One region of the Streptomyces sp. NPDC004838 genome, then DNA from elsewhere that is predicted to be linked to it. Evidence: riboswitches for the same ligand, from Rfam matches in the RefSeq annotation. Region 1 holds a riboswitch; each other region holds the start of a gene.
What was found. Region 1 has a riboswitch for cobalamin ahead of ACWEFL_RS30205 (cobalamin biosynthesis protein). Riboswitches for the same ligand answer to the same signal wherever they lie in the genome.
Positions count from the first base shown of each region.

Region 1 (9,649 bases):
TGCCAGGTCAGGGAGGCTACGGGCGATCCGACCGGGATCGGCGCACAGCGGCGGACGTTGCACGGGGTGCCACGCCGGGGTACGAGACGTTCTCACTCAGATGGTGGATCACCCGTGAGCCGAATGATCCATACGAAGTGGATCACTCCATGGCCGCCGGCTCGGGGCGGGGGGTGTCGAACCGGCGTCCGACCAGCCGGTGGACGGCGTCCGGCCGGTTCCGGAGCGGAAGCCCGGCCGGTTCCCGGATGGGATTCCGGCTGGTTCCCGGATGGGATTCCGGCCGGTTCCGGGGCGGAGTCCGGCCCGTTCCCGGACCGGCGTTCCGTCAGGCGAGGGCCACCAGGTCCGCGTAGTCCGCGCCCCACAGGTCCTCCACGCCGTCCGGCAGCAGGATGATCCGCTCCGGTTCCAGCGCCTCGACCGCTCCCTCGTCGTGCGTGACGAGGATGACCGCGCCCTTGTAGGTGCGCAGCGCGCCGAGGATCTCCTCGCGGCTGGCGGGGTCGAGGTTGTTCGTGGGCTCGTCGAGGAGGAGGACGTTCGCGGAGGAGACGACCAGGGTGGCCAGCGCCAGCCGGGTCTTCTCCCCGCCGGAGAGCACACCGGCGGGCTTGTCGACGTCGTCGCCGGAGAAGAGGAACGAGCCCAGCGTCTTGCGCACCTGGACGAGATCGAGGTCGGGCGCGGAGGAGCGCATGTTCTCCAGGACCGTACGGTCCGGGTCGAGGGTCTCGTGCTCCTGGGCGTAGTAGCCCAGCTTGAGGCCGTGCCCCGGAGTGACCGCGCCGGTGTCCGGCCGCTCGACGCCGGCGAGGAGCCGCAGCAGTGTCGTCTTGCCCGCGCCGTTGAGACCGAGGATGACGACGCGCGAGCCCTTGTCGATCGCGAGATCGACGTCGGTGAAGATCTCCAGGGATCCGTACGACTTGGAAAGCCCCTCCGCCGTGAGAGGGGTCTTGCCGCAGGGCGCGGGGTCGGGAAAACGCAGCTTGGCGACCTTGTCGGACATCCGCACCTCCTCCAGACCGGCGAGAAGGCGTTCGGCGCGCTTGGCCATGTTCTGGGCGGCGACGGTCTTGGTGGCCTTGGCCCGCATCTTGTCGGCCTGCGAGTTGAGGGCGGCGGCCTTCTTCTCGGCGTTCTGGCGCTCGCGCTTGCGGCGCTTCTCGTCGGCCTCGCGCTGCTGCTGGTAGAGCTTCCAGCCCATGTTGTAGACGTCGATCGCCGAACGGTTGGCGTCGAGGTAGAAGACCTTGTTGACGACCGTCTCGACGAGGTCGACATCGTGGGAGATGACGATGAAGCCGCCGCGGTAGGTCTTGAGATAGTCGCGCAGCCAGACGATGGAGTCGGCGTCGAGGTGGTTGGTCGGCTCGTCGAGCAGCAGGGTGTCGGCGTCCGAGAAGAGGATGCGCGCCAGCTCGACCCGGCGGCGCTGGCCGCCGGAGAGCGTGTGGAGGGGCTGGCCGAGCACCCGGTCGGGGAGCCCGAGCGCGGCGGCGATGGTGGCGGCCTCGGCCTCGGCGGCGTAACCGCCCTTGGTCAGGAACTCCGTCTCCAGGCGCTCGTACCTCCTCATCGCCTTCTCACGGGTGGCGCCCTGGCCGTTCGCCATCCGGTCCTCGTTCTCGCGCATCTTCTTCAGCACGGTGTCGAGTCCCCGTGCGGAGAGGATGCGGTCGCGCGCCAGGGTCTCCAGATCGCCGGTGCGCGGGTCCTGCGGCAGATAGCCGACCTCGCCGGAGCGGGCGATGGTGCCGGCGGCGGGGATGCCCTCGCCGGCGAGGCACTTGGTGAGGGTGGTCTTGCCGGCGCCGTTACGGCCCACCAGACCGATGCGGTCGCCCTTGGCGACACGGAAGGAAGCGGACTCGATGAGGACGCGGGCGCCGGCGCGCAACTCGATGCCGGAAGCGGTGATCACGGACAGACTCCAGGGCGGCGGGGCGGTACGGACGGCGGAAGGGAGGGCGTGCGATGGTTCGACGCCGTCTAATGCACGAGGAGAATGGCCATAGGGGCCAGTCTAACGGGGGCGTGCAAGTGGTTTTGCCTTCACCCGAACCGGGAAGAGGGCGGCGCGGCGAGAAGGGCGATGCCACGGCGGGCCGCACGTGCCGCCCGAACGCGCGGGCCGGCGGAAACGGGCCCGAGGCACGGGCCGGCGGAAGCGGGGCCGCCGGAACAGCGCCGACGGGCCGGCCGGGACGGCCCTGAGAGGATTCGCGGCCGTCCGCCCGTGGCGACGACCGTCCGGTGGCCGGGGCTCCTGGTCCTGGCCGGAGCCCCGGCGGACGGGACGGCGGCGGCGCGGTCTACGCGCCTCCGGTGTGGACCTGGAACGCCGCCCGGCGCACCGCCTTGGCGAGGGCCGGATCGGGGTGCGCGGCGGCCAGCGCGACCAGGACCTGAACGGTGCGGGGGTGGCCTCCGGCCCGTACCTCTTCGAGGAGCGCCGGGACCGTGCCCTGGACCGCGGAGTCGAGGTGGCGCAGCAGCAGTTGCGGCTCCCCGTGGTCGGCGACCGCGGCGGCCGTGTCGACCCAGAGCCAGGTGGCTTCCTCACGGGTGAGGATGTCGGGGGCGTCCTCGGGGTCCATGCCGTCGTACTCGGCGATCCAGAGCAGGGCGTAGGGGCGCAGCGAGGGCTCGTCGGAGGCGGCGCGGACCTCGGCCTCCGCGGGGGCTCCGACGGCGCGCAGCGCCTCGAAGGCGAGTCCGCGGAGCAGGGCGTCCTCGCCCCTGGCGACGGTCAGCAGTTCGGCGACGGCGCTGGAGACCGGGCGGGCGGCGAGCCAGGCGCGGTACTCGGCGCGGGCGGGCCCCGGGGTGAGACGGGCGCAGCCGCGGAGCATGTCGTCGGCGGACTGCTCGATGTTGCCGGCCGGGCTCTGGGCGGCGACGCAGATCTGCTCCAGTTTGACCCAGACCGCCCAGTTCCCGAGGGGGGTGAGGGTGGCGGACCGGCCGCTGTCGAGGGTCAGCGCCCCGACGGCGGCCAGGCCGTCGAGGGCCCAGTCGAGAAGGGGTGCGGCGGGGACGTCCGGCGCGGTGGCAACATCGGCCGCGGGGCCGGTGCGGAGGACGGCGGTGGCGGGGGCCGGGGGCTCGGGGACGGCGGCTGCCGCGGCCGCGTCCGCTCCCGCGCCGGGACCGGCGTCACCCGTGGGCACGGAGCCGTCCGAAGGCGCGGCGGCGGGCACGAGCCGGCCGAGCTGGTCCTGGGGGTCGTACGGGACCTCGCAGCGCTCCTCGCGCAGTTCCGCGACGCGCTGCTCCAGCAGGTCGAGCAGGGCGGGCACGAGGACCGGACCGGCCGAGAGCTGGAGCAGGGAGAGAAGCTGGGGGACGGCTTCGACGACCTCCGCGACGGCGGTGGGGGCGACCTCGCCGGGGGCCGGGTGGACCAGGGACCAGGCGTCGAAGAGGGCGACCCAGCCGCGCAGTACGGCCATGTCGTCACGGTCCCAGGCACGCAGCCGCCAGCCGGGCCGGGCGGTGTCGCCGTGCAGTTCGACGAGGCCGGCCAGGCGGGCGCGGTCCCAGCCCGCGCGCACCTGAGCGGTCGTCAACTCCAGTGCGGCGGCGGCCCGTTCCTCGGCACGGTCGGCGAGCGGTGCGGTGCTCGGATCGCGTTCGACGGCGGCCCAGCGGGCGATCCGCACGGCGTCGGCGAGGACTTCTCTGGCCTGGCGGGCCAGTTCGGCGGGAGGCGGTGTGCCCTCGGGGGGCCTCGGGGCCGGCCGGGTACGCCGGGTCGTCACGGCCCGGCGGGCGGTGGCCAGGGGCCGCGGGCGGACAAGCCGGAGTCTGGAGTTGCGCGCCAATTGCTCATCAGGCTTTCGGGACGTCACAGGGAGCAGTCTTCCCGTTGACGGCCGGAAAGCCCAAACGGAACCTAGTGGTGAATACATTTATCGGGCGCAGTCCGCTCGGGCGGGACAGGGCCCCAGGGGCCCGGCCGACGGGCTCCGTCACCGCCGGGCCACCGGCTACATCAGAGGGGTGAGGAAGCGGCGGAGCGTCTCTTCGTAACGGGCCGGGTCGGCGTTCCACATGGCCGCGTGCGGGGCGTTGAGGACGGTGTGGAGGGTGACGAGGTCGGGGCGGCCTGCGGCGAGTCCGCGGGAGGGCGCCCAGGGGGCGACGGTGTCGTCGGGGCCGTGGAAGATCAGGGTCGGCACCCGGACCGCGTACGCGCAGTCCGGGGCGAGCGGTCCGCCGCCGTTCAGTCCCGCTCTGCTCCGGGCCGCTCTCACGGCGAGCGGGAGCAGGGGTCCGGGGGTGTGGCGGGCGGCGGCCAGGGCGCGCAGGGTGGCGGCCTTGTCGAGGACGGGCGAGTCGAGGACGAGGCCGCTGATCCGGTCGCGCAGCACCGAGTCCGCGGCGGCGTGCAGCGCCATGGTGGCCCCGGTGGACCAGCCGTACAGGACCACGCGCGCGGCCCCGTTCCGTACGGCGAAGCGGAGGGCGGCGTCGAGATCGCGCCACTCGGAGTCGCCGAGGTGCCCGAGTCCGTCGGGGGAACGGGGCGCGTCGGGGTCGCCCCGGTAGCCGAGGCCGAGCACGGGCACGCGTCTGCCGTGCAGGAAGGGCAGAAGGTTCATGGGGTGTTCGCGGGTGGCGCCGAGGCCGTGCACGGCGATCACCCAGGTATCGCGGGGGCCCGGCACGAACCAGGACGGCAGGGGGCCGAGTTCTCCGGGGACGGCGACGTCCTCGTGGTCGATGCCGAGCGCGTCGGCCGGGCTGCCGAGGTGGAGTCGCGGGGTCAGCCGTACCCGGGTGCCGGGCTCCAGGCTGCCGTGGGCGACCTGCTCCAGACGGCGCACGACCGCGTCGGCGTCGTGCGGGGCTCCCTCGAACACCGGGCCGACGACGGCGTGGACGCCGTCGCCGTCGAGGCCGTACGTGCCGGGGCGCAGCGAGGCGAGGCTGCGGGTGAGGGTCACCGTGCCCGCCGCGGTGCCGTGCACGGTGAGCCGGGGGTCGCCGGGCAGGGGGCGGCTCGGGGACGCCTTGAGGGCGGCGTCGCCCGCGTACCGGGCGGCCACGACCGCCGCCGTGCCGATGCCTATCAGGGTGGTGACGGCTGTAGCCGTCGCGGTTGCCGGGCGCACGGTTCCAGTGTCGGCACGCGGGCGCCGGGGTGCCAGTGGAGGGCCGCCGTCCGGGTGGCGGCGGGCGATGCCCCCGGCCCCGGAGCGGGGATCCGGACGGCGTCGAACCGGACGGCGTGGCGGTTCCGCCGACCGGCGTGCGGCGACGGCGCGAACCGCCGCGGACGGTCCGCCGCGGAGGGCCCCGGTATCAGATACCGGAATCAGAGAAGTGAACAGAGGCACGGTGACGCAGATCACCATAAAACCGCATGAAAGCCGCTTCTCTCCCCCTTCGAGCCTCCGGAGCCGGAAAACCGGCCCCGCGAGAGAGAAAACGGAATGACGAGAACCGGTTGGAGACACCCCAAGTCCCGTCTCAGTTCATCTTCTGTTCACCCAGGTTACCTACGTTCAGCGAGCCACTGACCCCCAAAGATTGCCTGGGTAAATGGAACACATCACGCTGCTGCTCGCGATCGTGATCGTGACAGCTCTCGTGTTCGATTTCACGAACGGTTTCCACGACACCGCCAACGCGATGGCGACGACCATCTCGACCGGCGCCCTGAAACCCAAGACCGCGGTGGCCATGTCCGCCGTGCTCAACCTCGTCGGCGCGTTCCTGTCGGTGGAGGTCGCGAAGACGATCTCCAGCGGCATCGTCAACGAGTCAGGCATCACCCCAGAAGTCATCTTCGCGGCGCTCGTCGGCGCCATCCTGTGGAATCTGGCGACCTGGCTGATCGGCCTGCCGTCCAGCAGTTCACACGCCCTCATGGGCGGTCTGATAGGCGCGACCATCGCCTCGGTCGGTATCAGCGGCGTCAACGGCGGCACGGTCGTCACCAAGGTGCTGATCCCCGCCGTCGCCGCCCCGCTGGTCGCCGGCATCGCCGCGTACCTCGCCTCCCGGCTGACGTACCGAATCGGCCAGAAGGCGGGCGCGAAGGGCACCGAGAAGGGATACCGGGCGGGTCAGATCGCCTCGGCGGGTCTGGTCTCCCTCGCCCACGGCACCAACGACGCCCAGAAGACGATGGGCATCATCACGCTGGCCCTGGTGGCCGGCGGTGTGCTCTCCCCCGGCTCCAACCCCCCGATGTGGGTCATCGTCTCCGCGGGCGTCGCCATCGCGCTCGGCACCTACCTCGGCGGCTGGCGCATCATCCGGACCATGGGCAAGGGCCTGACCGACCTCCAGCCGCAGCAGGGCTTCGCCGCCCAGACCAGCGCGGCCAGCGTCATCCTCGCCTCGTCCAACCTCGGCTTCTCGCTCTCCACCACGCACTCCTGCTCCGGCGCCGTGATGGGCGCGGGCCTCGGCCGCAAGGGCGGGGTGGTCCGCTGGTCCACCGCCACCCGGATGTTCGTCGCCTGGGGTCTGACGCTGCCGGCCGCCGCGCTGGTCGCCGCGGGCTCGGAGTTCGTGACCAAGCAGGGCGACTGGGGAGTCGCGGTCGTCGCGGTCTTCCTGGTCGCGTCGAGCGGTTGGATCTGGCTGATCTCCCGCCGTCAGGTGGTCGACCACACCAACGTCAACGACACCGACCACGGCGACGGGCCCGCGGGCGTCGACGCCGCCATCGCCCAGGACGAACTCAAGACCACCATCCCGTCCCCCGCTCCCTCGGCCCCCGAAGCGGGTCCGGCGAGCCGGGCCGCGGTGTAAGGACGGATCAGCAATGAAAATCGACTGGGCAGCCCTCGGATCCGTCTTCGGCGTGAGCCTCGTCTCGACCGTCGTCGTGGTGGGCCTCTTCGCCGTCGGCGTGGTGGCCCTCAGCAAGCAGGAGGCGACGGAAGCCGGAGGCGGCTCCACCGCCCTCGCGCGCACCGGCGCGTACGCCTGCTTCGGGCTCTGCGCGGCGGCCGTGGCGTACGGGATCTATCTGATCATCACCTGACGTACGGATCCCCCCGCACCCCGCACACCCGCACCCCGCTGTACAGGTCGCGCGACCCGCACACGCACCGCCATACGTTCCACCCGGCCGGGCCGGGCGCCCTTGACGCGCCCGGCCCGGCCGTCGTCCGACTGTGGGGCTCAGCACACTGACCCTTCGCAGGTCAAGGGCGAGTTGACGGGTGTTCTCGGAGCGTGGTGGACTGCCGGAGCCATCACGACGGAAACAGAGGAAGCCGGTGCGAATCCGGCGCGGTCCCGCCACTGTGACCGGGGAACACCCCCGGAAGCCAGGAACTCTCACCGTCGGTCACGTCGAACCAGGGCGCGGACACCCTGAGTGAGGACATTTCGCCATGCGCGGCTGCGGTTCAGCTCCTGCCCCCAGAGCACTGAGTACAGCACCGATTTCACCGGCCCCCCGAGGCGAGACACCCGCCTGATCCATGCGTGCCGACCGAGTATTCGCGTACGGCGCCACCCTCGGCCTCACCGGCGACCTGCTGCTCGGCGATCCCCGCCGGGGACATCCCGTCGCCGTGTTCGGGAGGTCCGCGGGCGCCGTCGAGCGCGTCCTGTGGCGTGACCACCGCGGCTGGGGCGCGCTGCACACCCTCGTCTGCGCCGGGGGCGCGGCCGCGGGGGCCGTGTTCCTCTCGCGCGCCGCTCGCCGCGCTCCGGCCGCGTCCGTGGCGCTGACCGCCGCGGCCACCTGGACCGTCGTGGGCGGTACGTCCCTGGTGCGCGAGGCCCGCGCCGTCGCGGACGCGCTCGCCGCGGGTGACATCGAGGCGGCCCGCGAGCGGCTTCCCCATCTGTGCGGCCGCGATCCCAAGTCCCTGGACGGACCCGGAATCGCCCGCGCCGTCGTCGAATCCGTCGCCGAGAACACCTCCGACGCCGTGGTCGGCGCGCTGGTGTGGGGCGCCCTGGCGGGCGTGCCCGGTCTGGTGGGCTTCCGGGCCGTCAACACGCTCGACGCGATGGTGGGACACAAGTCGCCCCGCTACCTGCGGTTCGGCTGGGCCTCGGCACGCCTCGACGACCTCACCGGCGCGCCGGGCGCACGGCTGACGGCGGCACTCGCCGCACTCGCGGGCGACGACCCGCGAGGAGCGGTCCGGGCCTGGCGCGCCGACGGCCGCCGGCATCCGAGCCCGAACGCCGGGCCCGTCGAGGCGTCGTTCGCGGGAGCCCTCGGCGTACGGCTCGGGGGAACGCTCTCGTACGGCGGGCGGGTGGAGCACCGGCCCGTGCTCAACGGCGGTGGACGCCCGGTCGCCGTCGGGGACATCGAGCGGGCGGCCCGGCTGTCGCGACGGGTGGGCCTGCTGGCGCTGGGCACGAGCATCGCCGCCCGGCTGCTTCTCCAGCGGGTCGCGGGGCGAAGCGCACAGACGAGGGCGACGAGGGGAGGGACCCGATGACCGGTCGCAGGCGGGGCGGCGGGCTGCTGATCGCCGGAACGACGTCCGACGCGGGCAAGAGCGTGGTCACGGCGGGAATCTGCCGCTGGCTCGCACGCCAGGGCGTGAAAGTGGCTCCGTTCAAGGGACAGAACATGTCCCTCAACTCCTTCGTGACCCGTGACGGCGCGGAGATCGGGCGGGCCCAGGCCATGCAGGCGCAGGCCGCCCGTGTGGAGCCGACCGCGCTGATGAACCCCGTACTCCTGAAACCGGGGAGCGACCGCAGCAGCCAGGTCGTCCTGCTGGGCCGACCCGTCGGGGAGTTGAGCGCGCGCGGATTCTTCGGAAGCGCCGAGCCCGCGACGCGCCAGGGACCGGGGGCGGCGGCCGCGTCGCCCGGCACGGGGCTGCGCGGCGGTCGGCGGGAGGCGCTGCTCTCCACCGTCGTGGAGTGCCTGGAGGAGCTGCGGGGCACGTACGAGGCCGTGATCTGCGAGGGGGCCGGGTCTCCGGCCGAGATCAATCTGCGGCGTACGGACCTCGTGAACATGGGCATCGCGAGAGCCGGGAACCTCCCGGTGCTCGTCGTCGGGGACATCGACCGCGGCGGCGTCTTCGCCTCCTTCTTCGGCACCACCGCGCTCCTCGGCCGTGAGGACCAGCGGCTGGTCGCCGGGTATCTCGTCAACAAGTTCCGCGGTGACGTCTCGCTGCTGGAGCCCGGACTCGACATGCTCACAGGGCTCACCGGGCGGCGGACGTACGGGGTCCTGCCGTACGCGCACGGGCTCGGCATCGACGAGGAGGACGGGCTGCGCGTCTCCCTGCGGGGAGCCGTGCGCGAGTCGGTCGTCGCCCCGCCCGTCGGCGAGGAGATCCTGCGGATCGCGGTGTGCGCGGTGCCGCTGATGTCCAACTTCACGGACGTGGACGCGCTGGCCGCCGAACCGGGCGTCGTCGTACGGTTCGTGGACCGGCCCGAGGAGTTGGGCGACGCGGATCTGGTGATCGTGCCGGGAACCCGTGGCACGGTCCGCGCGCTGGAGTGGCTGAGGGAGCGGGGGCTCGCGCGGGAGTTGGCGCGCAGGGCGGCCGAGGGCCGTCCCGTGCTGGGCATCTGCGGCGGGTTCCAGATCCTCGGCGAGCGCATCGAGGACGACGTCGAGTCACGGGCGGGTTCGGTGACCGGTCTGGGACTGCTGCCCGTGCGGGTGCGGTTCGCGGCCGACAAG
Region 1 is NZ_JBSGAW010000033.1:40,578-50,226, reverse strand. It holds gene abc-f (ribosomal protection-like ABC-F family protein) at 329-1,927, opposite strand; gene ACWEFL_RS30225 (hypothetical protein) at 2,319-3,857, opposite strand; gene ACWEFL_RS30220 (alpha/beta hydrolase) at 3,996-5,123, opposite strand; gene ACWEFL_RS30215 (anion permease) at 5,554-6,774, shown strand; gene ACWEFL_RS30210 (hypothetical protein) at 6,788-7,009, shown strand; cobalamin riboswitch at 7,195-7,330, shown strand; gene ACWEFL_RS30205 (cobalamin biosynthesis protein) at 7,455-8,435, shown strand; gene ACWEFL_RS30200 (cobyric acid synthase) at 8,432-9,649, shown strand, end outside.

Region 2 (9,649 bases), on a different contig from region 1:
CGTACTTGTCGAAGAGGTACGGCACCGAGAGGGAGCCCTCCGCGAAGGTGTCCTGGAGCCCGACGCGCCTGAGCCGCCGCCCGATTCCCGCCTCCGCCATGACCTCGGCGACCGCCGATCCGAGCCCGCCGACGATCGAGTGGTTCTCGGCGGTGACCACCACGTCCGCCTCGGACGCCACCGCTCGCACGGTCGCCGCGTCGATGGGTTTGACCGCGGTCACGTTCACCACGGAGGCGAAGACCCCGGCCTCCTCCAGTACGTCCGCCGCGGCCAGCGCGGTCGCGACCATCATGCCGCTGGCGAAGAGGGCCGCGTCGCGGCCGTGGTTCAGCACACGCGCGTACCGGAGTGAGAGGACATGGTCCTCGTCGAAGAGGACGGGGACCTCGCCGCGCTTCAGCCGCAGATACACCGGTCCCGGCAGATCGGCGATGGCGCGGACGACCTGCGCCACCTCGATCGCGTCGGCCACGTCCACGACCGTCATGTTCGGCAGCGCCCGCATCAGCGCGACGTCGTCGATGGCCTGGTAGCTCGGGCCGCCCGGAGTGGAGACACCGGGCATGAAGCCGACGATCCGCACCGGCAGGGCGGGGTAGGCGATGGCGTTGGCGATCTGGTCGAAGGGCCGGCGGGTCGCGAAGGCGCCGAAGGTGTGGACGAAGGGGATGTGACCGCAGCGGGCCAGCGCCCCCGCCATGCTCATCATGTTCGCCTCGGCCATGCCCGCGTTCACGAACCGCTGCGGAAGCTCCGCCTGGAAGAGGTCGATCTCGCACTGGCGGGTCAGATCACCGCTCAGGCACAGGATCTCCTCGCGCTCGCGGGCCAGTTCCAGCAGTGCCGTCCCGTACGGCTTCTGACGAGCGGGGTAGGGCGGCCTACGCATGGAACAACGCCTCCAGCTTGCGGGTCAGCTCGTCGAGCGCCCGCTCCGCGACCCCCGGGGAGAGCTTGATGCAGTACCCGTCGGAGTCGGGCGGCAGGGAGTCGATGCCGTGGACCATCGAGGTCCGGCAGATGACGACGGCGGGCCGCTCGCGCTGGGCCAGCGCGGCGTCGAGCGCGCTCTGGACGGCGGTGATGTCATGGCCGTCGACGTCGGCCACATGCCAGCCGAAGGACGTCCACTTCTCGGCGAGGGGCTCGATCGTGGTGATGGTGTCGAGGGGCCCGTCGACCTGGTGGTTGTTGGCGTCCAGCAGCACGGTGAGATTGGACAGCCGGTGGTGGGCGGCGAACATCGCCGCCTCCCAGATCTGCCCCTCCTCCATCTCGGCGTCGCTGACCATCGCGAAGGTGTGGTTGTCACGGGCGCGCAGCCGGTCCGAGAGCGCGTACCCGGCGGCGGCCGACAGCCCCTGGCCCGGGGATCCGCAGGTGTAGTCGACGACCGGTGAGCGCTCGGTCCCGATCGCCCCGATCGAGGAGCCGTTCTTGCCGTACTCGGTGAGCGCGGACTCCTCCAGCAGACCGAGCGCGACGGCCGCGGCGAACGGGGCGATGATGTAGTGGCCGGGCGAGCAGACGAGGCGGTCCCGGCCGGGGCGCGCGGTGGCGAAGAGCGCGGCCACCTGTTCCGCGGAGGAGAGTGCCTGACACAGGTAGCCGAAACCCTGGGGCGCCACCATCTGTACGGCGCGCATCCGGATCTCGACGGCGAGCGCCTCGGGGTCGGTGACGGTCCATTGGGTGCCCGGATCGGAGATCCGGTGAGCAGTGGGCATCAGCATCGTCGGCGAACCCTTCTCACGAAAGTTGTGGCATAGCCACATTAAGTTTGCCCCTAGGGGCTGTCAACGCTGGACACAGGGCGGAACAGCCACCCGGAAACCTGACCTCCAGCGACCGCCACCGAGCCGCTTCATACGAGGTAGAACGGATGCTGGAAGCAGCCCGAGAGTGTCCGCCCCCACTCACTGACGGTCACCTGCCCCAGACTCTTGACCGCCCCTTTGACAAAAGGCACACTGTGAAAAGTGGATAGGCCACTAATCGAGGTAGTCAGGGCCGTCCCGTCGTCAGGGCCGTCCCATCGTGCCGCCAGGAGGAGGCTCCACCGGCTCCACGTACGACCACCTCTCACGCCTGCCACATGATGTCCGCATTTCCAGCTGTTTTCCACGATTCCCACCACGCGATCTGCCACCGAGGGGGCACCCGTGTCTTTGCAGGAATTCATCCCCACGCCGAAGTTCGAGGACTACAAGGAGCAGTTCAAGGACTTCTTCCTGCTGGAGCGCAAGGACGGCGTCATCGTCGCCAAGGCGCACACGCTCGGCGGACCGATCCAGCTGAGCGTCCAGAACCACCGAGCCCTCGGCCAGATGCTGAAGGTGATCGGCGCCGACCCGGAGAACGAGGTTCTCATCCTCACGGGCAGCGGCGACGAGTTCATGATGGACGCGGACCCCGACGGGTTCGCGCTGGAGGAGGAGGACCTGCCGCACTGGGCGTACGAGTACGCCTACAAGGACGGCCGGATCAACGTCAGCTCCCTCATCAACGACCTCGAGATCCCCACCATCGGCATCTTCAACGGCATGGGGTTCCACTCGGAGATCGTCCTGATGTGCGACATCACCCTCTGCGCCGAGGACGCCGTCCTCTACGACCTCCACTTCGACATCAGCTCCGTGCCCGGCGACGGCATCCACAGCTGTTTCCAGGAGCTGCTCGGGGTCAAGCGCGCCGCCTACGCCCTGCTGACCGGTGAGGCCATCAACGCTCAGCAGGCGCTGGAGTGGGGCATGGTCAACGAGGTGCTGCCGCGCGAGCAGCTGCTGGACCGCGCCAAGCGCATCGCGGACCACATCATGGGCCAGCCGCGCATCACCCGCCGGCTCACCACGCAGATCATCCGCCGTCCGTGGCGCAAGCGCATCACCGACGACCTCGACGGCGGCTTCGGCATCCAGATGTTCGGCCACCTGGCCAAGCAGAAGTCGATCCACGGCAAGGACCACATCGCCAAGTCCGGCGCGTACGTGCGCGAGGGCCGCAAGAACAACTTCGACTAGGTCGTTTCTGATGGATCAGGCTGGATCAGGGAGCGGGGTCTGGTGCCGTGCATCGCAAGGCGGAGGAGGGAATCCATGCGGAGCATAGGTGACCGACGACAACGCAGCGAGGTGCGGTGCCAGGGCACGCGAGCCCAGCAAGATCCATCAGAAGCGGCCTAAGCCCCCCGACTGAGCCCCCCGGCGGAGGGCTCCCGAACGGACGGGCCGGGCACGGCCAACAACGGCCTCGGCCGTGCCCGGCCCGTCCGCTGAATAAACCGACGACCGTACCGGAGACGCTCCGGTACGGTCGTCGGTCTGCTCTCGTGTCCGGCGTCCCCGGCCCGGCGTCCCCGGGCCGGGGGATCACGCGGCCCGGGGACGCCCGCGACTCAGCCGCTCATACGCAGATGCGCCGACATCACCTCGTGGTGGTGGCGCACCGCGTACAGCGCCGCCTCGACGTCGCGCTTCCGCACGGCCCGCAGGATGGATTCGTGGACGGCCGTCAGCGCGGCGATCCGCTCCTTCGCGAGCCAGCCGGGCGATGTGCCGCTGTCGATCCAGGCGCGGAACTCGTAGTTGATGAGCGCCGTGTGCACGCTGTCGAACATCGAGGCGAGATAGGCGTTGTGGGAGGCGTTGATCAGCGTCGCGTGGAAGTAGGTGTCGGCGCTCATCCAGCTCGCCGCGTCGCCGCCGGTGTGCTCGAACGCGCGCAGGGCCTCCTCCGCCTCCGCCAGTTCCTCGGTGGTGGCCCGCTCGATGGCCCGTACGACACCGGTCGACTCCAGCGACAGGCGCAGCTCCGCCAGCTGGCCGACCGAGCCGGGGTCCACGTCCAGCATCAGGTTCATCGCCGTCGCCAGCGTCGCCTCGGGACGCAGCCGGACATACGCCCCCGAGCCGCGCCGTGACTCCACGAGCCCCTTGATCACCAGGATCCGGATGGCCTGGCTCACGGTGGGCCGGCTGGCGGAGAGCAGCGCCGCCAGATCCCGTTCCGAGGGCAGCCGCGAACCGTCGGCGAGGTCCTGGGAGAGGATCAGCTGCTGGATCCGGTCGGCGATCTCCTCCGCCGCCGCGCCCTCCGGCCGGGTGCGGCCGATGTCCCGGAGAGCCCGCCACGGTCCGTCGGGCGGAATCTCCTTCGTACGTGCCACGGATTCTCCTCCACCGGTGGGTGCGGTCTGCTGACGGTCTGGCGCGACCGCGGTGCGGGACGCAGGGCCCCGGGGGCGCGCCGCCCGCCGCGCGGGCCTTTTGGGCGCGCGATCGGCATCTTCGCACGTTACACCGGTCCCGGACCCGGCCCGCGACCGAGTCCGGCGAACCGGGCCGAGGGGCCCGGACCGCGCCGCCGGATGAGGGTCCGGCGCACGACTCGACCTGCCGACCGTCAGCGCATCAGCACCCAGTCACATCTACGACAGGCGACGTCAATCGTCACCCCAGACGCGGTTGCGGTGTCAGGTCCCACATGCCCCCCTGTATACCGCTCGTCACATTGGGGTGCTTAGATGACGAGTACCGCTCCGGCACTGCGTTGACACGTGCTACCAGTGTCGGCGTAGTTACGCCTGCCCAACGCCGTGAACTCACACCCGAAGAGGCGACCCATGGGAATGATCCGCAAGCTGAGCAGCCTCAGTTCCGTCGGGCTGATCTCATACCACAGCCCTAAAGAGAAGGTGGCCAACGCCGCCGCCCGCACGTCTCGCGCCGACAAGCGGCTCGCCAAGGCGCAGGCAAAGCTCCTCGATGAGCAGCGGAAAGCCTTGGAGCGGGAGAACAACGCCTGATCGCGCCGACGCCGAACGCCCTTGCCCTCCTCGGGCGGGGGCTTTTTTCGTGTTTCGGTCCGGCTTCGCGGCCACGACGGTGCTGTTTTTGCGGACCCCGGCGCGGGCCGTTCTCCCGGTGGTCGCGGCCCTGTGCGGGATGACGGTTCACCGCCGTCAAACTCATCACCGCCTAGAAAGGTACGAACTCACCATCCGAATGGTGGACGCGGCGCTCCGCGCTCCTGGCAGGCCCTTTACGCTGGCCGGTGCAGCTGGTTCGCCCCGTCCGCCAGACGGGATGCGTCGTAAGAGGGAACCCGGTGGGAATCCGGGACTGCCCCGCAGCGGTGAACGGGAACGACCGCCGTCATACGCACTGGACCCGACGTACCGGGTCTGGGAAGCGACGGCCAGTAGGTGTCCTCCGGTCAGGAGGGCGTGCCCGTGAGTCCGAAGACCTGCCGACTGCCCGTGCGCGAACCACTCGCGCGCGGACATCCCGGTGACCTCGTGGGCGGGTCGGCGTACATACCGAGCGGACGACCGCGCTGTACCGCGCGAGATCATGCCCGCCTGGTTCCGTCACACCTTCGCGCTCTCGTCCCGTCGCCGGGATCTCAGGGATTCATCTCGCGAAGGAGATCTCCGTGACACCGAAGTCCGCAGCCGCGGCAGCACGGGCCACCGTGTACGGCTACCCCCGTCAGGGACAGGGCCGGGAACTGAAGAAGACCGTCGAGGGCTACTGGAAGAGCCGCGTCACCGCGGAAACGCTCCAGGAGACCGCCGCCGCGCTACGCCGTACGAACTGGCGGCAGCTCGCCGAGGCCGGCGTCCACGAGGTGCCCACCGGCGACTTCTCGTACTACGACCACGTCCTCGACACCACCGTCATGGTCGGCGCGGTCCCCGCCCGGCACCGGGCCGCCGTCGAAGCCGACGCCCTGGACGGCTACTTCGCCATGGCGCGCGGCACGCAGGACGTGGCACCGCTGGAGATGACGAAGTGGTTCGACACCAACTACCACTACCTCGTGCCGGAGCTGGGCCCGGACACGGTGTTCACCGCCGACTCCGCCAAGCAGGTCGCCGAACTGAAGGAGGCCCTGGCGCTCGGCCTCACCGCCCGTCCCGTCCTGGTCGGCCCCGTCACCTACCTCCTGCTGGCCAAGCCCGCCCCCGGCGTGCCGACGGGCTTCGAGCCGCTCACCCTCCTGGACCGGCTGCTCCCGGTGTACGCCGAGGTGATCGCCGACCTGCGCGCGGCAGGCGCCGAGTGGGCGCAGCTCGACGAGCCCGCCCTGGTCCAGGACCGCACGGCGGCCGAGCTGAACGCCGCCGCGCGCGCCTACCGTGACCTCGGCGCTCTCACCGACCGGCCCAAGCTGCTCGTCGCCTCCTACTTCGACCGGCTCGGCGACGCCCTCCCGGTACTGGCCAAGGCCCCGGTCGAGGGCCTCGCCCTCGACTTCACCGAGGCCGCCGCCGCCAACCTCGACGACCTCGCGGCGGTCGGCGGACTGCCCGGCAAGCGACTGGTCGCCGGTGTCGTCAACGGCCGCAATATCTGGGTGAACGACCTGGAGAAGTCGCTCTCCACGCTCGGCACGCTCCTCGGGCTCGCCGACCGCGTCGACGTGGCCGCCTCCTGCTCCCTGCTGCACGTCCCGCTCGACGCGACTGCCGAGCGGGACATCGATCCGCAGATCCTGCGCTGGCTCGCCTTCGCCCGCCAGAAGACCGCCGAGATCGTCACCCTCGCCACGGGCCTCGCCCAGGGCACCGACTCCATCACCGGCGAACTCGCCGCCAACCGCGCCGACCTCGCATCCCGCGCGGGCTCGCCCATTACGCGTGACCCCGCCGTACGCGCCCGGTCCGCCGCCGTCACCGACGCCGACGCGCGCCGCTCCCAGCCGTACGCCGAACGCGCCACCGCCCAGCGCGCCCACCTCGGCCTGCCCCTGCTGCCGACCACCACCATCGGCTCCTTCCCCCAGACCGGCGAACTGCGCACCGCGCGCGCCGACTTGCGGGCGGGCCGGATCGGCACGGCGGGCTACGAGGAGCGCATCAGGGCCGAGATCCGGGAGGTCGTCGCCTTCCAGGAGAAGAGCGGGATCGACGTCCTGGTGCACGGCGAGGCCGAACGCAACGACATGGTCCAGTACTTCGCCGAGCAGCTCACCGGCTACCTGGCCACGCGGCACGGCTGGGTCCAGTCGTACGGCACCCGCTACGTCCGCCCGCCGATCCTGGCCGGGGACATCTCCCGCCCCGAGCCGATGACCGTGCGCTGGACGACGTACGCCCAGTCCCTGACCTCGCGTCCGGTCAAGGGCATGCTCACCGGGCCGGTCACCATGCTCGCCTGGTCCTTCGTCCGCGACGACCAGCCGCTGGCCGACACCGCCCGCCAGGTCGCCCTCGCCCTGCGCGACGAGGTGGGCGACCTGGAGGCGGCCGGGACCTCGGTGATCCAGGTGGACGAGCCCGCGCTGCGCGAGACGCTGCCGCTGCGGGCCGCCGACCGTCCGGCGTATCTGGCCTGGGCGACGGAGGCGTTCCGGCTCACGACCGGCGGCGTCCGTCCGGACACCCAGATCCACACCCATATGTGCTACGCCGAGTTCGGCGACATCGTGCAGGCGATCGACGACCTCGACGCCGACGTCATCAGCCTGGAGGCGGCCCGCTCCCATATGCAGGTCGCCCGCGAACTCGCCGCCCACGGCTACCCGCGCGAGGCCGGCCCCGGCGTGTACGACATCCACTCCCCGCGCGTCCCGAGCCCCGAGGAGGCCGCCGCGCTCCTGCGCACCGGCCTCAAGGCGATCCCCGCCGAACGCCTCTGGGTCAACCCCGACTGCGGCCTGAAGACCCGCGGCTGGCCCGAGACCCGCACCTCCCTGGAGAACCTGGTCGCGGCGGCACGCACGGTCCGAAGCGAGCTGCCCGCGTCCTGACCCGGACGCCCTGCCGGGGTCGGAGCGCTGACGCTCGGGCCCCGGCCAGGCGGGACACCCGGCGTCCGTCCAAAGCGGCTCGGCGGTTCCTCCGATTCAGCCGCCGTGCTGAAAACGCACCGGCTCACCGAGCACCGAGCGTGCGCTCTCGAAGTCGGCCAGACGGGCCGCCACCGTGGCCACGGCGATCCGTTCCGGGAGGGCGGCGGAGAACTTCAGGCCGCGTACGGCCCGGCGGTCCACATCGGGCAGGACGAGATTCTCGCCGACGTCGTCACGGGCCGTACGCCAGTCGGCCGGGGTGAGGTTCTCTCTCAGGCGCAGCCAGTTGTCGGTGGGGCGTTGCAGAGGGTCGCTGATCGACTGGAGGGTGGCTGCCAGGGTGGCGTTGGCGCGGTAGCCGGCCCAGGTCCACCAACGGACGTCGGAGCCGACGCGCGTGATCAACGTGCCGCCCGGGTGGACGGTGTCGGGTGCGTCGGTCTCGCGCTGTTCGGCCAGGCAGGCCACCGCCCGCCGCGTGAGGGAGACGGGTGGATCCGTGCCGAGCAGCACCTGACGCATGGCACGCGTCAGGGCGTACGACAGTCCGGCGACGCCGCCGTTCATCCACTTGGCGATTCCGCCGCCGTCGGCGGGCTCGACGAAGACGCGTTTGCGCAGCCAGTCGATATACGTGACCTGCCAACTGCGTCCACCGAGCAGCAGCCGCCTCGGACCGGGGCGTTCCTCTGTGAGCACGCTCGGGTCGGTGCGGCCGATCTCCGTGCGTCCGAACAGGACGGTGAACTGCGGAGGCGCGGTGAAGGAGGCGGTGAGTTCGATGAAGTGCCTTTTGCCGAAGCGGCGTTCCGCCTCGGGGCCGATGAACAGCATCCCGCCGTCGCTGTCGAGGAAGCCTTCCTCGGTGAGGTAGCGCAGGATGGGGGCGGCCGACTTGTCGAAGGGGGCGAGGCCGTTCCACTGCCGGTCCCACAACCGGTCGCCGAGCTTGTGCTGTTGCAGGGTGACGGCAAGCAGTTGCTGGGCCACCAGGTGGCGCGGCTCCGGCGGGGGAACGACCGGTTCCACCCAGCCCCGCGACCACAGCAGCAGGAGGCCCGCCGCCTGCAGCAGCGCGTCCTCGCGGGTGGTGAGGAACAGACAGTTCCGCACCGTGCCGGCACGCCGGCCGGTGCGGCCGATGCGTTGCAGGAACGAGGCGACGGAGGCCGGTGAGTCGATCTGGATGACACGGTCCAGGTCACCGACGTCGATGCCGAGTTCGAGGGTTGACGTGGAGACGATGACGCAGTCGCGGGCCTCGGCGAACGCCTGCTCGGAACGGGTGCGTTCCTCGACGGAGAGCGAGGCGTGGGACAGGAAGACCGTCACCTCGCGCGCGCGGAGCGCCGCGCCCAGCTCCTCGACCTGACGGCGCGAGTCGCAGAAGACGAGCCGCTTCTCTCCCCGGTGCAGCGCCGCGATGAGTTTCGCCGCGTTGTCCAGGGAGCCGACGTAGTCGAGTTCCACTTCACCGGCAGGTCTGCCGGAGGGCTCGGGACTCGCTTCGTCGCCGTGTCCGCTGCCGTCGGTGGCCGGCAGGTGCACTCCGGGGGCGACGACCTGGCCGGTGCGGTTGCCGACGTCCGCGCCTTGCAGCCAGTGCAGCAACTCGGCCGGGTTGCCGACGGTCGCCGAGAGCCCGACGCGCTGGATGGCACGGCCGGTGACCCGCTCCAACCGTTCGAGCACGGCGAGCAGGTGCCATCCCCGGTCATCCCCTGCGAACGCGTGCACTTCGTCGATGACGACGGCCCGGACGCCGCCCAACAGGCGGGCGTGGTCGGTCTTGACGCCGATCAGCATCGCCTCGAGCGACTCGGGCGTGGTCAGCAGGATGTCCGGAGCCTCG
Region 2 is NZ_JBSGAW010000002.1:200,620-210,268, reverse strand. It holds gene ACWEFL_RS03310 (transketolase family protein) at 1-892, opposite strand, end outside; gene ACWEFL_RS03305 (1-deoxy-D-xylulose-5-phosphate synthase N-terminal domain-containing protein) at 885-1,736, opposite strand; gene ACWEFL_RS03300 (enoyl-CoA hydratase/isomerase family protein) at 2,166-3,023, shown strand; gene ACWEFL_RS03295 (FadR/GntR family transcriptional regulator) at 3,398-4,168, opposite strand; gene ACWEFL_RS03290 (hypothetical protein) at 4,625-4,807, shown strand; cobalamin riboswitch at 5,059-5,269, shown strand; gene metE (5-methyltetrahydropteroyltriglutamate--homocysteine S-methyltransferase) at 5,437-7,755, shown strand; gene ACWEFL_RS03280 (DEAD/DEAH box helicase) at 7,852-9,649, opposite strand, start outside.
Region 2: another riboswitch for cobalamin. It lies ahead of metE (5-methyltetrahydropteroyltriglutamate--homocysteine S-methyltransferase); the one in region 1 lies ahead of ACWEFL_RS30205 (cobalamin biosynthesis protein).

Region 3 (9,649 bases), on a different contig from region 1:
GTTGCTCCGTATGCATCCAGTGCGCGGTGCAACGTCGGCCGTCGAGGAGGCCCGCCGAGCCCAGCAGGAACGCCCCGGAGCAGACGCTCAGCACCCGCGCTCCCCGGTCGACCGCCCGGCGCAGCGCCGCCAGCAGTTCGGCCGGGTACTCGCGGACGACGAAGGAGTCGCCGGCGGGGACCGCGATCAGATCCGCCGTCTCCAGCCGTTCCAGGCCGGTCGGGGTGCCGATCGTGAACCCGGCACGGGTGTCCAGCACCGGGCCCTCGGCGGAGACGGCCGCGAAGTCGAAGTGGGGCATTCCGTCCGCGGTGCGGTCGATGCCGAACACCTCGCACAGCACGCCGAGTTCAAAAGGGTTCACGCCGTCGAGCAGCACGACGGCCACGTTCTCGAGCATGGGACGAGTGTCGCACGGGCTTGGCAGTAATTCGATGGTTCACGGCAGTCCTGCCACTGACGCGGTGGGGGTGGAAAGGGCGACAGTGGAGGACATGAACACCTTCCTCGCCGCACTCGCCGTCATCGCCCTCGGGGGCGTCGTCCTCCTTCCGTCCCTGCTCGGACACGCCCGTGACCGTGCGGTGGATCGCCAGTTGCGCGCGGCGGAGCGGGGTGATCCCGTCCGATCGAGCCGGGAGTCCCCGGCCCGCCGTACCGTCCACCCCGGCAGTGCCTCGATCGCGGGCCCGGCCCGGCGCGGCAGGACCGGCTCCAGGACCAGCCCTCGTACCGTCGCGTCCGCGGAGCGCGCGCCGAGCGCCGCCGAGGGTCCCCGGCTGGACGGGGTGAGCAGGGTCGGCAGCATGAGCGGGTGAGCCCCCGCGGCCCCCCGTGAGCGGCGTGGTCCGCCCCGCGACCCGTCCCGGCCCCGGGCGGACTCCCCCGAGGCAGGGACGGTACGAGCCCCCGTGAGCGCCGTCGAGGTACGACGGCGCTCACGAGCCGGCGGATCAGAAGTCGTCGTCGAAGCCCACCGACCCCTCCACGGCCACCTGGTACGCCGACGGGCGGCGCTCGAAGAAGTTGGTCAGCTCCTGGACGCCCTGGAGCTCCATGAAGGAGAACGGGTTCTCGGAGCCGTACACGGGCGCGAAGCCCAGCCGGGTCAGCCGCTGGTCGGCGACGCACTGGAGGTACTCGCGCATCGACTCGGTGTTCATGCCCGGCAGCCCGTCACCGCACAGATCGCGGCCGAACTGCAGCTCCGCCTCCACCGCCTCCTTCAGCATGTCCGTGACCTGCTGATGAAGGGCGTCGTCGAACAGCTCCGGCTCCTCCTTGCGGACCGTGTCCACGACCTCGAAGGCGAAGTTCATGTGCATGGTCTCGTCGCGGAACACCCAGTTGGTGCCGGTGGCCAGACCGTGCAGCAGACCGCGGGAGCGGAACCAGTACACGTACGCGAACGCGCCGTAGAAGAACAGCCCCTCGATACAGGCCGCGAAGCAGATCAGATTCAGCAGGAACCGCCGCCGGTCGTCCCGCGACTCCAGCCTCTCCACCTTCTCGACCGAGTCCATCCAGCGGAAGCAGAACTGCGCCTTCTCACGGATCGACGGGATGTTCTCGACGGCCGCGAAGGCCGCCGTACGGTCCTTCGGATCGGGGAGATAGGTGTCGAGCAGCGTCAGATAGAACTGGACGTGCACCGCCTCCTCGAAGAGCTGACGGCTCAGATACAGCCGCGCCTCCGGGGAGTTGATGTGCTTGTAGAGCGTCAGGACCAGGTTGTTGGCGACGATCGAGTCGCCGGTCGCGAAGAACGCGACCAGCCGGCCGATCAGATGCTGCTCACCCGGTGTCAGCTTGGCGAGGTCGGTCACATCGGAGTGGAGATCGACCTCCTCCACCGTCCAGGTGTTCTTGATCGCGTCGCGGTAGCGCTCGTAGAAGTCCGGGTAGCGCATCGGACGCAGGGTTAGCTCGAAACCCGGGTCCAGGAGATTCTTGGCGTCGGAGCCGGTAGGGCTGGTGGAGCCGGTGGTACTGGTGGAGCTGGGCATTACTGGCACGCCTCGCAGGACTCGGGGTTTTCGAGGGAGCAGGCGACGGCGTCTTCCGGCGTCGCCTGTACGGGGGAGGGGGCGGGGGCCGACGTGCCGCTCGCCGCGCGGGCGATCCTGGTGGCCGGGCGGGACCGCAGGTAGTACGTCGTCTTCAGCCCCTTCTTCCAGGCGTACGCGTACATCGAGCTGAGCTTGCCGATGGTCGGCGTCTCCAGGAACAGATTCAGCGACTGCGACTGGTCCAGGAACGGAGTGCGGGCCGCGGCCATGTCGATCAACCCGCGCTGCGGGATCTCCCATGCCGTCCGGTACAGCTCACGCACCTCGGCCGGGATCCAGGAGAAGCCGGCCACCGAGCCGTTGGCGTCGCGCAGCGCCTCACGGGTCTGCGCGTCCCAGACGCCGAGGCGCTTCAGCTCCGCGACCAGATAGGAGTTGACCTGCAAGAACTCGCCTGACAGGGTTTCGCGCTTGAAGAGGTTGGAGACCTGCGGCTCGATGCACTCGTACACACCGGCGATCGAGGCGATCGTCGCGGTGGGCGCGATGGCGAGCAGCAGGGAGTTGCGCATCCCGGTGGCGGCGATCCGCTCGCGCAGGGCGGCCCAGCGCTCCGGCCAGTGAGGCTCGACGCCGTAGTGGTCCGGGTGCAGGACGCCACGCGCGGCACGGGTCTTCTCCCAGGCGGGGAGCGGGCCGTTGCGCTCGGCCAGCTCCGCGGACGCCTCGTACGCGGCGAGCATGATCCGCTCGGCGATCCGGGTGGAGAGCGCCCGCGCCTCGGGGGAGTCGAACGGCAGCTTCAGCTGGAAGAAGACGTCCTGAAGGCCCATCGCGCCCAGGCCCACCGGCCGCCATCTGGCGTTGGAGCGGCCGGCCTGCTCGGTCGGGTAGAAGTTGATGTCGACGACTCGGTCGAGGAAGGTCACGGCCGTGTGGACGGTGGCGTCCAGCCGCTCCCAGTCCAGTTCCTCGCCATCGGAGGCCCCGTTCACGAACGCGCCGAGGTTGACCGACCCGAGGTTGCAGACCGCCGTCTCCCCGTCGTCCGTGACCTCAAGGATCTCGGTGCAGAGGTTCGACGAGTGGACGGTGTGGCCGGGCTCGGCGGTCTGGTTGGCCGTGCGGTTGGCGGCGTCCTTGAAGGTCATCCAGCCGTTGCCGGTCTGCGCGAGGGTACGCATCATCCGGCCGTACAGCTCTCGCGCGGGCACGGACTTGCGGGCCAGCCCCCGGGCCTCGGCGGCGCGGTACGCGGCGTCGAACTCGTCGCCCCACAGATCGACCAGCTCGGGCGTGTCCGCCGGGGAGAACAGCGACCACTCGGTGTCGGCTTCCACGCGCCGCATGAACTCGTCCGGGATCCAGTGCGCGAGGTTCAGATTGTGCGTACGCCGCGCGTCCTCACCGGTGTTGTCGCGCAGTTCGAGGAACTCCTCGATGTCCGCGTGCCAGGTCTCCAGATAGACGGCGGCGGCCCCCTTGCGCCGGCCCCCCTGGTTCACGGCGGCGACCGACGCGTCCAGGGTCTTCAGGAACGGCACGATGCCGTTGGAGTGCCCGTTGGTGCCGCGGATCAGCGAACCGCGGGCGCGGATGCGGGAGTACGAGAGCCCGATGCCGCCCGCGTGCTTGGAGAGCCGCGCGACCTGGTGGTACCGGTCGTAGATCGAGTCCAGCTCGTCCAGCGGCGAGTCCAGCAGATAGCAGGAGGACATCTGCGGGTGGCGGGTGCCGGAGTTGAAGAGCGTGGGCGAGGAGGGCAGATAGTCGAGCCGGCTCATCAGCCCGTACAGCGCCAGGACTTCGGCGAGCGCCCGGTCCGACTCGTCCTCGGCGAGGCCGCAGGCGACGCGCAGCATGAAGTGCTGAGGGGTCTCGATCACCTGACGGGTGATCGGGTGGCGCAGCAGATAACGGCTGTAGAGGGTCCGCAGGCCGAAGTAGCCGAAGCGGTCGTCCGCGGCCGGGTCGACCGCCGCGTCGAGGCGGTCGGTGTGCAGGGCGACGAACGCGGCGGCCCGGTCGGCGATCAGGCCCTCGGTGTGGCCCACGGCGACCGAGGCCGAGAACGACACCGAGCCCTGGCTCGCGGCCTCGGCCGCGATCGTACGGGTCAGCAGCCGGGCGGCGAGCCGGGAGTAGGCGGGGTCCTCGGAGATCAGGCCCGCAGCGGCGTCGGTGGCCAGCTGGTGGAGTTCGGCCGCGTCCGATCCGGCGTGGCGTCCGCGCAGCGCGGCGGCGGCGACGCGGCCGGGGTCGGTGTCCGGCAGATCGGCGGTGAGTTCGGTCAGGGTCCGCAGCAGTGCGGTACCCGGGCCGTCGACCTGGCCGGGGACCCGCTCGGACACCGGTCCGGGAACCTGCCCGGACACGGGTCCGGGAGGGGTCTCGGAGGTGCCTGAAGCCGGATCGGCTGGCGCGATGGTCACGTGGTGCTCTCCCTCGCTCGGCTAGCGGGCCGGCGGGGAGCGGACAGAGCCGGGTGTGCCCGCGGCAGGGCAGCACTCACGGCGTCCACCGGCCCAACCGCGAGGCCCGGACGTCTGGGCACCCGGGTCGGACGAGCCGGGTGCGCTGTCGGCAGTCGGCCGGACTCGCCAGGCGTGACAAAGCACGCCGAAGCACACCGTTGCGGGACAGTTCCGGATTCACACCGGATTCCTCTGCAGCGACAGCGAGATGAGCATACATGTGGGGGCGCTTCCCGGAAGTACCCACCAGATGTTGTGTCGTGCGGTTGAGTTGTCTGTCGCGAAAGGGGGCTGCCCCTGTCCGTCACCGCCCCTTGCGCGGTACGGGAACGGGCCCGTGACGGCGGCCCTGAGCGCCCGTATGAGAACACTCACAACGCGGCCCGGCGCGAGCCCAAAAAAGAGCGGCCGAGTGAGCTGGAGGGGCGCGCGGGTGTCGAGAGGGAGAGCGCGCGGAGGTCCCGAGGTACGAGGGATCGAGCACGGTCGACCGTCGACACACGCTGAGAGCGCCCCGGAGGTGAACGAGCCCAAAAAGAAGGGGCCGAGTGTGCTGGAGGGGCGCGCGGGTGTCGAGAGGGAGAGCGCGCGGAGGCCGTGAGGTACGAGGGATCGAGCACGGTCGACCGTGGACGCACGCTCAGAGTGCCCCGTGGGGCCCCCGGACGGCGTCCGGGGGAGAACCGAGCCCCAAAAAATACAGACGGGCCGCCGCACCCGCTTGGTGCGGCGGCCCGAGGTGAACCCGTCGTGAATCGGCCCGTGGTCGGCCCTTGGTGAATCGGCCTGCTGAGATCCGGCCCGTTCAGCCGGTCGGGCGCTGAAGCCTCGCGACGAACTTGTACCGGTCGCCCCGGTACACCGACCGTACCCACTCCACCGGTTCGCCCTGCTTGTCCAGCGAGTGCCGCGAGAGCATCAGCATCGGCAGCCCCACATCCGTACCGAGCAGACCGGCTTCCCTCGGCGTCGCCAGCGAGGTCTCGATCGTCTCCTCGGCCTCGGCGAGGTGGACGTCGTACACCTCCGCCAGCGCCGTGTAGAGAGAGGTGTACTTCACCAGACTCCGGCGCAGCGCCGGGAAGCGCTTGGCCGAGAGATGGGTCGTCTCGATGGCCATCGGCTCGCCGCTCGCCAGCCGGAGCCGTTCGATCCGCAGCACCCGGCCGCCGGTCGAAATGTCCAGCAGTCCGGCCAGGGTGTCATCGGCCGTGACGTATCCGATGTCGAGGAGCTGCGAGGTCGGCTCCAGGCCCTGGGCCTTCATGTCCTCGGTGTACGAGGTGAGCTGAAGGGCCTGCGAGACCTTGGGCTTGGCCACGAACGTGCCCTTGCCCTGGATCCTCTCAAGCCGGCCTTCGACGACCAGCTCCTGGAGCGCCTGACGGACCGTCGTACGCGATGTGTCGAACTCCGCCGCGAGCGTGCGCTCCGGCGGTACGGGCGTGCCCGGCGGCATCGTCTCCGTCATATCGAGGAGATGACGCTTCAAGCGGTAGTACTTGGGCACCCGCGCCGCGCGGACGCCGGGTCCGCCCTCGGTCTCCGTGTTTCCCCCGTCGGTGGCCATGGCCCGCCTCCCAGGCTGTCCTGCTGCCGTCACCGGCTCCTCCGTTAATAGCGGCTCATATCGTGGCACGGGCCGGTCCGGGGGAGTGCGACCCCTCCCCTCGGGGTTCTTTCCAGTCGGACACCACTGCTTCTTATACACCGTTGGTACTAGGGTTGGTCTAGTCCAGGAGTCGGCATTCCTCCTGGCGACGCGTAGGTCCCCTCCGGGTGGTCCTTCGGCGTGGGCGGATTCCGGCCGTCCGGATCCTGCCCAGATGTCGGTCCGGTAACGGACTGGACGGCCTGGTTTATCGAGCCTTGACAGTCCTAAAGGTCTAGGCCAAGCTCCCGGTACTGGTCTAAACCATTAAAGGCCAGGTCCCAGCCCCAGGCAGTACTTCCCGTATGTCTCGTGGTGGGCGGGGGTGATCAGGCATCCCTTAGGAGGGTGGCGTGAAGCGCAAGCTCATTGCGGCGATCGGTGTCGCGGGCATGGTGATCAGTTTGGCCGCGTGTGGCTCGGACGACAAAGACGGGGACAAGGGGAGCGAGTCCAAGGGGCCTGACAGCTTCAAGGGCCAGACACTGACCTGGTGGGCCATGGACGGCTCCACGCCGGACGCCTGGCTGGCGGAGCTGAAGGCGGAGTTCGAGAAGAAGACCGGTGCGACGCTCAAGTTCGAGGAGCAGCAGTGGAACGGTATTCAGCAGAAGCTGACGACCGCCCTCTCCGAGGACAACCCGCCGGACGTCTTCGAGATCGGTAACACCCAGACCGCCGCCTACGCCAAGACGGGCGGTCTCGCGGACCTCGCCGACGTCAAGACCGCGGTCGGCGCCGACTGGGCCGAGAACTTCAACGAGGGCGCCGTCGTGGACGGCACGCAGTCCGCCGTTCCCTGGTGGTTCGCCAACCGCGTCGTGATCTACAACAAGAAGGTCTTCGCGGAGGCCGGCGTCACCGCCCCGCCGAAGACCCGCGCCGAGTTCTACGCCGCGCTGGACAAGATCAAGGCGAAGGGCAAGGAGCCGATCTACCTGCCCGGCCAGAACTGGTACCACTTTGTCGGCCTCGTCATCGGCCAGGGCGGGGAGCTCATCAAGAAGGACGGGGACAAGTGGGTCTCCAACCTGGAGGACCCGAAGGTCCAGGCCGCGGCCCTGGAGTACAAGAAGCTCCAGGCGTACTCCAAGGCTCCCAAGGACAAGGACGAGGCCACCCCGCAGCAGGCCGACGTCTTCGCCAAGGGCAATGTCGGCGCCTTCATCGGCATGGGCTGGGAGGCCGGTACGGCCATCAAGGCCAACGCGGCCATCGAGAAGGACCTCGGCTACTTCACCATTCCGGGTGAGACGGCCGACAAGCCCGAGGGCGTCTTCCTCGGCGGCTCCAACCTCGCCGTCGCCGAGCGCAGCAAGAACAAGGAGCTCGCCAAGGAGTTCCTGAAGATCCTGCTCTCCGACCGGTTCGAGGGCGGCCTCGCCAAGGCCAGCGGCGTCATCCCGAACAAGGAGTCGCTGAACAACAACCTGGTCGGCAACGCCGTCGCCGAGGCCGCCGCGCCGTCCGCCAAGGTCGGCGGCACCACGCCGCTGATCCCCGAGTGGGCCGCGGTCGAGAACCCTCCGAACCCGATCAAGACCTACCTCACGGCGGTCATGAACGGTAAGTCGCCGGCTGACGCCGCCAAGCAGGTCGAGGGCGAGTTCAACAAGCGCCTGGCACAGAAGCAGTAATTGTGTACGCGGTCGGGGCGGGTCTGATGACCCGCCCCGACCGCCGACTGCGTTTCCGTAGCGCCTAGGAAGAGATGGCGAGCATGACCGTGCAGACCGAACGGCCGCCTTCCGGCCCGACGGAGGTACACCACCCCCCCGTCGAGGGCAAGGGCAAGCCCTCAGCGTCCCGTAAAGCGGGCGCCCTTCTGCCCTATCTGCTGTTGCTTCCCGCTGTTGCCGCCACCCTGGTGTTCCTGGGCTGGCCGCTGATCAACAACGGGTTGCTGTCGTTCCAGAACCTCAATATGAGACAGCTGATCCAGCGTCTCACCGAGTGGAACGGGATCGACAACTACCAGGAGATCCTGGGCGGTTCGGACTTCTGGCGGGTGACCGGACGCTCGATCCTGTTCACCGCGGCCAACGTCGTCCTGATCATGATACTCGGCACGCTGGTCGGTCTCCTGCTCGCGCGTCTCGGCAAGCGGATGCGCGTCACCCTGCTGATCGCGCTCGTCCTCGCCTGGGCCATGCCGGTCATCGCCGCCACCACCGTCTACCAGTGGCTGTTCGCCCAGCGGTTCGGCGTCGTCAACTGGGTCCTCGCACAAATCGGCTTCGAGTCGATGGCCGACTACAACTGGATGGGCAGCCAGTACTCCACGTTCTTCGTGGTCCTCGTGCTGATCGTGTGGCAGTCCATTCCCTTCGTGGCGATCAATCTGTACGCCGCGACCACCACGATCCCCAAGGAACTGTACGAAGCCGCTTCGCTGGACGGCGCGGGCGCGTGGCGGAGCTTCACCTCCGTGACCATGCCCTATCTGCGGCCGTTCCTCTACGCGACGACGTTCCTGGAGATCATCTGGGTCTTCAAGGCGTTTGTCCAGGTCTTCGCGATCAACTCCGGCGGACCCGACCGCCTCACGGAGATCCTTCCCGTCTACGCGTACGTCGAGGGCATCGGCAACCAGCACTACGGCATGGGCTCCGCGATCGCCATGCTCACCATCGTGATCATGCTGCTGCTGACCGCGTACTACCTCCGGATCGTTCTCAAGCAAGAGGAGGACGAGTGATGAAGCGGTCTCTGCTCGGCCGTATCTGGCCCAACGCGACGGCCATTCTGCTCGCCATCGGCTTCGTGTTCCCCGTGTACTGGATGTTCGCCACGGCGTTCAAGCCGACGCCGGACATCGTCGCGGAAACCCCCGTGTGGTTCCCGACCAACGCCACGTTCCAGCACTTCGAGCGCGCGGTCTCGGCGGACGGCTTCTGGACCTTCGTCCGCAACTCGTTCACCGTCACCGTCCTCGCGGTGGTCTTCTCCCTGATCATCGCGCTGGCGGCGTCCTTCGCCCTCGCCCGTATGCGGTTCAAGGGCCGGCGCGGCTTCGTCGTCGGCTTCATGGTCGCCCAGATGGCGCCCTGGGAAGTCATGGTCATCGCGATCTACTTCATCGTGCGTGACGCCGACATGCTCAACAGCCTGGTGCCGCTGACCTTGTTCTACATGGTCATGATCCTGCCCTTCACCCTTCTCACGCTCCGCGGCTTCGTCGCCGCCGTGCCGAAGGACCTGGAGGAGTCGGCCATGGTCGACGGCTGCACCCGCCGGCAGGCGTTCATGAAGGTGATCCTGCCGCTGCTCGCACCCGGGCTCATGTCCACCTCGATGTTCGGCTTCATCACGGCCTGGAACGAATTCCCCATGGTCCTGGTGCTGAACAAGCAGGCGGACTACCAGACGCTCCCGCTCTGGCTGTCCGGCTTCCAGTCGGTCTTCGGCAACGACTGGGGAGCCACCATGGCCGCGTCCACTCTCTTCGCCATCCCGATCCTGATCCTCTTCGTCTTCCTGCAGCGCAAGGCGGTCAGCGGTCTCACGGACGGCGC
Region 3 is NZ_JBSGAW010000001.1:378,494-388,142, reverse strand. It holds gene ACWEFL_RS01610 (GlxA family transcriptional regulator) at 1-400, opposite strand, end outside; gene ACWEFL_RS01605 (hypothetical protein) at 495-818, shown strand; gene ACWEFL_RS01600 (ribonucleotide-diphosphate reductase subunit beta) at 954-2,006, opposite strand; gene ACWEFL_RS01595 (ribonucleoside-diphosphate reductase subunit alpha) at 2,006-4,384, opposite strand; cobalamin riboswitch at 4,575-4,700, opposite strand; gene ACWEFL_RS01590 (GntR family transcriptional regulator) at 5,289-6,053, opposite strand; gene ACWEFL_RS01585 (extracellular solute-binding protein) at 6,488-7,771, shown strand; gene ACWEFL_RS01580 (carbohydrate ABC transporter permease) at 7,855-8,832, shown strand; gene ACWEFL_RS01575 (carbohydrate ABC transporter permease) at 8,832-9,649, shown strand, end outside.
Region 3: another riboswitch for cobalamin. It lies ahead of ACWEFL_RS01595 (ribonucleoside-diphosphate reductase subunit alpha); the one in region 1 lies ahead of ACWEFL_RS30205 (cobalamin biosynthesis protein).